One region of the Rhizobium sp. BIGb0125 genome, then DNA from elsewhere that is predicted to be linked to it. Evidence: riboswitches for the same ligand, from Rfam matches in the RefSeq annotation. Region 1 holds a riboswitch; the other holds the start of a gene.
What was found. A riboswitch is a leader RNA that binds a small molecule or an ion and turns the genes downstream of it on or off. The one in region 1 is predicted to bind thiamine pyrophosphate.

Region 2: another riboswitch for thiamine pyrophosphate. It lies ahead of M2418_RS12620 (ABC transporter permease); the one in region 1 lies ahead of thiB (thiamine ABC transporter substrate binding subunit).

The regions. Positions count from the first base shown of each region.
Region 1 covers NZ_JANUDV010000008.1:137,941-142,753, reverse strand. Annotated here, with positions in the region: gene M2418_RS21565 (ABC-F family ATP-binding cassette domain-containing protein) at 1-1,158, shown strand, start outside; gene M2418_RS21560 (VOC family protein) at 1,255-1,647, shown strand; TPP riboswitch at 1,723-1,831, shown strand; gene thiB (thiamine ABC transporter substrate binding subunit) at 1,873-2,895, shown strand; gene thiP (thiamine/thiamine pyrophosphate ABC transporter permease ThiP) at 2,927-4,552, shown strand; gene thiQ (thiamine ABC transporter ATP-binding protein) at 4,549-4,813, shown strand, end outside.
Region 2 covers NZ_JANUDV010000004.1:190,587-195,399, forward strand. Annotated here, with positions in the region: gene thiE (thiamine phosphate synthase) at 1-129, opposite strand, end outside; gene M2418_RS12610 (hydroxyethylthiazole kinase) at 116-859, opposite strand; gene M2418_RS12615 (ABC transporter substrate-binding protein) at 856-1,800, opposite strand; gene M2418_RS12620 (ABC transporter permease) at 1,800-2,582, opposite strand; TPP riboswitch at 2,722-2,824, opposite strand; gene M2418_RS12625 (methyl-accepting chemotaxis protein) at 3,123-4,813, shown strand, end outside.

The DNA of each region.
Region 1 (4,813 bases):
AAGGCGATTGAGCGCGAAGAACACTGGATGCGCTATGGTGTAACCGCCCGTCGCAAACGCAATATGCGCCGCGTCGGCGAACTTCAGGCGATGCGCGCTCAACATCGTGGCCACAAGGGACCGCAAGGTTCCGTGCAGACCACAGCTGTCGATACCCGTGAATCCGGCAAACTGGTGATCGAGGCCGACAGCATTACCAAGTCCTATGGTGATCGCACCATCGTGGCACCCTTCTCACTGCGCGTGCATCGTGGCGACTGTATTGGTCTGGTTGGGCCAAACGGAGCAGGCAAGACCACGCTTTTGAAAATGCTGACCGGACAGCTGCAACCAGATAGCGGCACGGTCAAACTTGGCACCAATCTCGACATCGCCACGCTCGATCAGAAGCGTGAAGAACTGAACCCGAATGACACGCTAGCGCACTATCTGACTGACGGACGTGGTGAAAACCTGCTGGTCAATGGCGAACTGAAGCACGTAACCGGCTATATGAAGGATTTTCTGTTTCAGCCGGAACAGGCCCGCACACCGATCAGGAATCTCTCCGGTGGTGAACGTGCTCGTTTGATGCTGGCGCGTATTCTCGCCCGCCCGACCAACCTTCTCATCCTCGATGAACCGACCAACGACCTCGACATCGAGACGCTTGATCTGTTGCAAGAAGTGGTCGCCGGATTTGTCGGCACCGTCATTCTCGTCAGCCACGACCGTGACTTCCTCGACAGAACAGTGACCTCGACCATTGCGCCAGCCAACCCCGATGCGCCGGATGGCCGCTGGATCGAATATGCCGGCGGTTATTCCGACATGATGTCACAACGCAAGGGCGCGGCCGAGGAAAAGCGCAGGGCGGAAAAGCAGGAAAAGGCAAAAAGCACCTCCTCTTCAGCTGCGTCGGATGATGCACCAAAGGCCAAGGGTAAATTGTCCTTCAAGCAGAAGTTCGCTCTGGAGAACCTGCCCAAGGAAATGGAAAAGGCCCAGATCGAAATCGCCAAGCGCGAAGAAAAGATGGCCGACCCCAACCTCTTCACCAAAGACCCCACAGCTTTTGGCAAGCTTGCCGACGAAATGGAAAAGCTGCGACACAAGCTGGTCACCATGGAAGAAGAGTGGTTGGAGCTTGAAATGCTGCGTGAGGAACTGGAAGGCTAAAATTCCTTCCACCATACCGGAACCTCTATTCTTCATCCGTCTTTGACAGGGAAGCGATTTTACGTTTTCCTTGGCAAAGATGGAGGAGTTCAGAAAATGCGTATGATTTTCGTCAATCTGCCTGTTCGCAATATCGAAACGACAAAAGCTTTCTTCACCGCACTCGGCTTCAGCTTCAATCCCGAATATTCGGACGAGAGGACGCTGTGCATGATCGTGGAGCAGAACATTTTCGTCATGTTGCTTCAGGAAGAGCGTTTCCGTGATTTCATCAACGGCGATATTGCCGACGCCACCCGCACGACCGAAGTGTTGACCTGCCTGACGGCAGAAAGCCGCGAAGACATCGACAGGATGATTGCCACAGCATTGTCCTCCGGCGGCCGCGAATGGAAACCGATTCAGGATCATGGCTTCATGTATGCCGGAAGTTTTCAGGATCCCGACGGTCATGTCTGGGAACTGGTCCATATGACCGGGCAGTCCTGACACCATCGGATCAAACACCGACTGTTGCCATGACTGGCTATCTTGCCAAGTGATGACAGTAAGATTACACCTTGCCTTGCTCTAACGGGGTGCTTTGTCTTTGTGGACAAGGCTGAGAGGCTTCCGCCAACCCGAAGAACCTGATCCGGTTAACACCGGCGGAGGGATTAGACGGCTCATTATCAGCGCCCTATTCCCGTTCAACATATGAAAGAGGAGGCGCGGATGCGCAGCATTTTGAACAATTCCCTGATTGCCAAGGCACTGGTGCTTGCGGCATTTGCCGTGCCCGGCGCAGCATTTGCAGCCGACAAGGCACTGACGGTCTACACCTATGAAAGCTTCGTGTCCGAGTGGGGTCCTGGCCCCAAGGTCAAGGAAGCATTTGAGAAAAATTGCCAGTGCACTGTCAATTTTGTCGGTGTTGCCGATGGCGTTGCGCTTTTGACGCGCCTCAAGATGGAAGGTGAAACATCCAACGCCGATGTCGTTCTGGGGCTCGACACCAACCTTGTTGCTGAAGCCAAGGAAACCGGCCTGTTCGAGGCAAGCGGCATCGATACGTCAGCTGCCAAGATTCCAGGCGACTTCAAGGATGATATCTTTGTTCCCTACGACTACGGCCACTTCGCCATCATCTATGACACCCAGACCATCAAGAACCCGCCACAGAGCCTGAAGGATCTGGTCGAAGGTGATCCTTCCCAGAAGATTGCAATTCAGGACCCGCGCACCTCTACCCCCGGCCTTGGCCTGCTCCTGTGGGTGAAGTCCGTTTATGGTGATCAGGCACCGGAAGCCTGGGCAAAGCTCAATAACCGTATTTTGACGGTCACGCCGGGCTGGTCTGAAGCCTATGGCCTGTTCACCAAGGGAGAAGTGCCAATGGTGCTGTCCTACACGACCTCACCTGCCTACCACATGGTCGCAGAAAACACAGACCGCTATCAGGCAGCCAGCTTCGCGGAAGGTCATTACATTCAGATCGAGGTGGCCGGCCTGTTGAAAAATGCCCCAGAGAAAGACCTTGCCAAGTCATTCCTCTCCTTCATGCTGACACCGGGCTTCCAGGACGCCATACCGGAAAACAACTGGATGATGCCGGCTGCGGCAACCAGCGCACCGCTGCCCGAGGCGTTTTCCAAACTTGTTGTTCCCACCAAGACATTCCTGATGTCACCTGAGGAAGTGGCCAAGAACCGCAAGGCATGGATTGATGAGTGGCTGACAGCCATGAGCATCAACTAACCTTTGCAAATCGGAAATTCGGGCCAGCGCCATGATTTCAAAGGCCGAACAACGGCAATCGATAGGCACGGGAATGGCGGCTTTTGCCGCTGTTCTCGCATTCATTGGCCTTGGCACATTTGCCCTTCTGTCTTTTGATGCAGGTGCTGCAAGCGATGAGCTGTTCGGTACCTACACCTGGCGTATCCTGCGCTTCACCCTCTATCAAGCAACGTTATCGACCGGACTATCGATCCTTTTTGCGCTGCCTGTCGCACTGGCTTTGGCAAGACAAACTGCGTTTCCCGGTCGTATCTGGATTATCCGCCTTATGGCCGTTCCCATGGGGCTACCGGTTATCGTCGGTGCGCTTGGCCTTATTGCCATCTGGGGAAGACAGGGCTTCCTGAACACCACACTGACATCACTCGGTGTTGAACAACCTTTCAGCATTTACGGCCTGTCAGGAATTCTGCTGGCACATGTCTTCTTTAACCTGCCGCTTGCTACCCGTTTGCTGCTGGCCGGGCTGGAGCGTATTCCCGGTGAATATTGGCGTATGGCGGCAAGCCTTGGCATGCCATCCTGGTCCATTTTCCGATTCATTGAATGGCCGGCGCTGATAAAACTGGTTCCCGGTGTCGCCGGGCTGATTTTTATGCTTTGCGCCACCAGTTTCACCCTTGTGCTGATGTTGGGCGGCGGGCCTGCGGCGACAACGCTTGAAGTGGCGATCTATCAATCGCTGCGCTTTGATTTCGATCCTCCACGCGCCATTGCTCTTGCTACTCTGCAAATCGTCATGACCGGGTTGTTGCTCGCCTTATTAAGCTGGCTGCCCAGACCTGACGACGAGGGTTTGAGCCACGGCCGAGCAATCCAGCGCTATGATGGAAAACGGCTTCAGGTACGGCTGCGCGACGGTATTCTAATTATCGCCGCTGTGGTTTTTATGGTGGCACCCATGCTTAGTATCGCCATATCCGGCTCGACCGCCAACTTATCACGCCTGTTGGCGGCCGATGTGTTCTGGCGGGCAGCCGGAACCAGCCTGTCCATTGCGCTGGTTTCAGCCAGTATTGCCATTGGCATTTCCGTCGCCCTCATCAACGCGCGCTCGACGATCCGTGGCAACCGCAAGGCAAACCTGACACTACGTCTTATGGCCTCCACGATGTCCGGTGGCGCATCCATGGTGCTGCTGGTGCCACCAGTGGTGCTGGGGAGTGGCTGGTTCCTGCTGTTACGGCCGCTTGGCGACATCACGCTGTTTGCACCGGCGCTGGTTGCCTGCATCAACATGCTGATGGCGTTGCCCTTCGTTATGCGGGTACTTGAACCGGCGTTCCAGACCCACCAGGCGCGAACTGGAAGACTGTCAGCCAGTCTCGGCATGCATGGTTTTGCCAGATTGCGTTACCTCCATTGGCCAATCCTGCGTAAACCCCTGGCAACGGCCTTCAGCTTTGCAATGGCGCTGTCACTTGGCGATCTTGGCGCAATCGCCCTGTTCGGCTCGCAGAACTTTATCACGCTGCCTTGGCTGGTTTACAGCAATATGGGCAGCTATCGCACCAATGACGCCGATGGGTATGCGCTGATCCTGGGTGTGATCTGCCTGATATTGGCCATGGGCGGAGCAGGCACCGCACAAACCCGCAAGGAGCAAACCCAATGACTGAACCCGCTCCTTCCGGCATTCGTTTTAATGATGTAGCGCTGAAACTTGGATCGCAGGAGTTTTCCTTTGATTGCCAGTTGCCGCAGGGCACGATCACGGCAATTACCGGCCCATCCGGCTCAGGGAAATCAACCCTGTTGAATCTGGTCGCTGGTTTTGAAACACCAGATGCCGGCACTATCATGATTGACGGGCAGGTCGTCACACACCTAGCCCCGGCCGAGCGACCGGTCTCGGTGATCTTTCAGGACAACAACC
Region 2 (4,813 bases), on a different contig from region 1:
CGTCTTGTCGCGGTATTGAATCAGTGTTGCGCCGTTTTCGGCCGCGATACGGGCGAGTTCCGGCAGCGGGGCGATATCGATCAGGGAGCCATCGACCAACGCGTTCAGGCGATAATCAACCTTCGTCATGTTCTATCCTTGCATGGGAAATGATGTCCTGACGGCCAATGGCCGACAGCATGTCGAGAAATGCCGGCTCGAATGTGCCGGGACCGTTGGCGTAGACCGCGGCCTGCTCTGCAGAAATTCCCGTCACACACAGGGCCGCACTGGCCGCCAGCAGCGCGTCTGGCTCTACCGCTAGGAACGCGGCGATTATGCCGCCGGAAAGGCAGCCTGTTCCGGTCACTTTCGCCATCCATGGATGACCGTTGGAAATACGGACCGATCGATTTGCGAGAGACAAATGGTCTTGCGGACCGGTTTGAATTCGCAAGCTGTTGCCTGTGTCGTCAAACAGCGCCATTTCAGCCGCATTGCCACGGATGATGGTCGGCGAATGTTGCAGAAGGTCCCTTGCAAACGCCAGTCGCGACGGAGAGTAGTCGCAGTGGACGGGGTCAACGATCCAAGGTTTGCCATGCGCATTGGCCACCTGCACAGCAAGCAGGATAACCTTGCGACGCTCCGCATCCAGCGTGCCGAGATTAATGGTCAACGCATCGGCTTTGAGAACAAAACTTTCGATTTCCTCCATCGACGATGTCATCGAAGGAATGGCATCGACCGCCGTAATGCCATCGGCAGTGAATTTCTGCACGACGGTGTTCATCAGGCAATGGACGCGAGGGCGGCTTTGCCGCACCCGCTCGAGCACATCGGCTGCCTTTTCAGCTGATATTGTATGGGCCGTGCTCATTGCAATTCCACCGCAAGGTCTTCAACGGCAGGCGCCTGTTTCACCAGTTCCATGTCCTGCATGAACTGGCCGAAACGTTCGTAACGAGCGCGATCCAGTGCCGAGGGGCGTTTGGCAAAACGCGGCAGGGTGTCGATGAATGCCTGGTGGTTCAGGTCGTCATTGAGGCTGGGGTAGGCTTTGATGAACAGTTCCCAAGCTTCCTGCGGGTGGTTTGTGAGGAAGATCGAGGCTTGTTCGACGGCATCAAGGAAACGCGGCAAGCGACTGTCCGAGACCAGATCCTTATTGGTGATGAAGATCAGTTCGTCATAAGCGGGAACACCATGCTCCTCAGGGAAAAAGGAATAACCTTCGTGACCTGCGAGCTTCATCTGGGTCAGTTCAAAATTGCGGAAGCCGCCAAGTGTCGCATCGACCTTGCCGCTGATCAGCGAAGGTGACAGCGAGAAGTTGACGTTGATAAGCTCAACATCGTCACGGCTGACACCTTCCTTCTCAAGCATGCGCTTCAGCATGGCATCTTCGAAACCGGATACAGAAAAACCGATCTTTTTGCCCTTAAGGTCCTTCAGGCTTTTGATCGGCCCATCAGCCAGAACCGTCACGGTGTTAAGCGGTGTCTCGACAAGTGTTCCAAACCGCAGGATCGGCAAACCGGCAGCGTTGTCGAGATAGAGGTTTGGTTGATAATGCACGCCAATGTCGGCCTGTTTGACGGCGACCAGACGCGGAACGGAAGATGGATCGGCTGGTGGTACCAGCTCGACTTCCAATCCTTCAGCTTTGAAGATGCCGCGTTCAGCGGCGATGACCATCGGCGCGTGATCGGGATTGACGAACCACTCCAGCATCACCGTCAGCTTGTCGGCGGCATGTGTCACGGATGCGGGAAGGATCGTCGCAAGTGCGATGGAAAGAGAAAGGGCAAGTTTCTTCATCAGGCGTGTTTCCTTGAGGAATTAAGAAATGGCAGGGAATGTTCAGTCTCGACCGCCCATGGGGTGAGCCCAGTGGTGAGGCGGTCGATTAAAAGGCGAGAAAGCACGGTCAGAACCGCAAGAATGGCCATGGCTGCAAAAACTGTATCGGTTTGCATACGGGCATTGGCCTGCACCATGACAAAACCAAGCCCTGAGGACGCGCCGACCCATTCGCCGATGACGGCACCAAGGGGTGCGAGCGGCGCTGCGACCCGCAGGCCCGAAATCAGTCCCGGCAGGGCAAGGGGCACCCGTAACCGCAGCAGGATTTGCCAGTGTGTTGCCTGCGTGAGCGCTGCGGCATCCAGGATCGCTCTTTCCGTGCGTTGTAGGCCGTCATTGAAGGCAGAGGCGACAGGAAAGAAGATGATCAGCGTCGTCATCGCTACCTTCGAGGCCATGCCGAAACCGAGCCACAGCACGAGGATGGGAGCAAGGACAAACACGGGAAATGCCTGCAGGATCAGCAGGGTTGGCCAGACCAGCTTTCCAAGTCTCGGAAATGCGGCTGTTGCGAAAGCTGTCCCAACGCCAAACCCTGTGCCCAATACAAGGCCAACCACCATTTCAGTCAGGGTGATCAGGCTGTTTTCGAGCAAGTAGATAGGCTGCCGTGACAACGCCGAAACGACGTCATAGGGCGAGGGCAGAATGTAATGCGCAGGGGCAAACAGCCACGTGCCAACCTGCCAGCCAACGACCAGCAACAGCACGCCGCAAACGGCGGATGAGACACGCATTTCGGTTTATACGAAACGATAAACCAAATGAGGGGGATGGCCGCGAACGGCACCTATAGCAATCTTGAATGTCATCTACGATCTCCAGACTTGTGACAATCACGGAGATCCAGGCAAGCGGAGAAGAGAAAAGGGGGCTTTATGCCGCTGTTTCCGTTCCTACGCCGGTACGACCCGGATCAGGTTCAAGGGTCCGGCTCACCGCCATCTCAGCATCGTAGGATGCCCCCCTCGGAATAGGTGCAAATTGTCGCGTTTTTGCCCTGCTGTCAATGAGATTGCTACTTGTACATGAAAACTGTCGAACATACTGTTTTTAAGGCGTTTTTTTATAACGCTTGGACTGGTTGTAACCGAAAGTTATACAAGTTTTTAATAAATTTCTTTCTATAATGATGTTGAACGACACCTTCCGGGGCTGCATGACGCTTGTTGTTTGAGCTTTTAGTCGAAGCATAGTTTTCCCACAAAAATCGATGTCGGAATGCCGCAGCCTGCGGCACAGTATTCCGCTTGTCCTTTCGTTCTAGGAAGTCCAACATGTTGAAAAACCTCAGCATCAAGTGGAAGATACTTTCCACCTTGTTCATGCTCGGCTTGGTTTCGTTTGGTGGTTTTACATTCATTACCGCCAAGTTCAGTGATGCAAACACCAGCTACCTTGGCTTTATCGACAAGGAAGCAACCTCCGCCATGATGAGCGCCCGTGCCGCTTCCGGTATCTGGACATCGGTTGTCTGGGCAGAGCGTATGCTGCAAATGGATGCTCAGCATCCTGGCCTGCCGGAGATGCGCGAACGCTTCGCCTCCAACTTCAAGCTTGCCAAGGATCGACTGGCCGCCGTGCCGGCGTCGGTTCCGAGCCGCAAGGACGACATCGAGAAGTTGCTGGCTTCGACCAACGAACTGCAAACCATGTATGAAAAAATGCTGCAGCTGCATTTCGGCGGCAATGGCGCAGAACTACCAGCCATGCAGTCAAAGCTGGAAACACTGTTGAAACAGGTTTCGGATCAGGCCGGTGCCAACAACACCGCACTGTCGCAGCTTTTGGACAATGGCAGCAAGTCGCTTTCCGCATCGATCGGCTCGACGATTACACAGAGCTTCATCTTTATGTGTGTTGGCTTGGTGGCGGCCGTTTGTTTTGCGATTTACGTCGCTCACGCCGGTATCACTGCACCGATGGTTCGTTTGCGCGAACGCATGCAGACACTGGCCAGTGGCGATGTGAAGTCTGAAATTGACGGCCTCGACCGCAAGGACGAAATTGGCAACATGGCGGCCGCAGTGGCCGTGTTCCGCGACAACGCCATTGAACGTGGTCGCCTGTCCCGTCAAGCTGATGAAGATCGCGTCAGCACCGAGAATGAGCGCGCTGAACGCGAGCAGCAGAAGGTCCTGGAAGCCGCAGAAATTCAGAAAGCCGTCGATACGCTGGGTGCCGCGCTTGGCAAACTGGCTGATGGCGATCTGGCTGCGCGTATTGCACATCCATTTAACGGCCAACTGGACACACTGCGTCAGAACTTCAACCATTCGGCAGAAAAGCTTGATCTGGCGATGCAGAGCGTTGGTACAAATGCCCGCGCCATCGATGCTGGTGCTAATGAAATCCGCTCCTCGGCTGACGACCTTTCCCGCCGCACAGAGCAGCAGGCTGCTTCTGTTGAAGAGACAGCCGCCGCTCTGGAAGAAATCACCACGACGGTCAAAGATTCCGCCAAGCGCGCAGAAGAGGCACGCCACCTGGTTTCCCGTACCCGTCAGGAAGCAGAAAAGTCTGGTGAAGTGGTGCGTGAAGCCGTCACCGCAATGGAGCAGATCGAAAAATCCTCCAGCGAAATCGGTAACATCATCGGTGTTATCGATGACATTGCCTTCCAAACCAACCTGCTTGCTCTGAACGCGGGTGTCGAAGCGGCCCGCGCTGGTGAAGCTGGTAAGGGTTTTGCTGTCGTGGCGCAGGAAGTTCGTGAACTTGCCCAGCGTTCTGCAAATGCCGCAAAGGAAATCAAGTCGCTGATCACTGCCTCGACATCGCATGTCGAAACCGGGGTTCACCTTGTCGACCAGACAGGCAAGGCGCTGGACGCTATCGTTGCTCAGGTTCAGGAAATCAACCAGCATGTTCACGCGATTGCTGAGGCAACCCGCGAACAGTCGGTTGGTCTTCAGGAAATCAACACCGCCGTCAACACCATGGATCAGGGCACGCAACAGAACGCTGC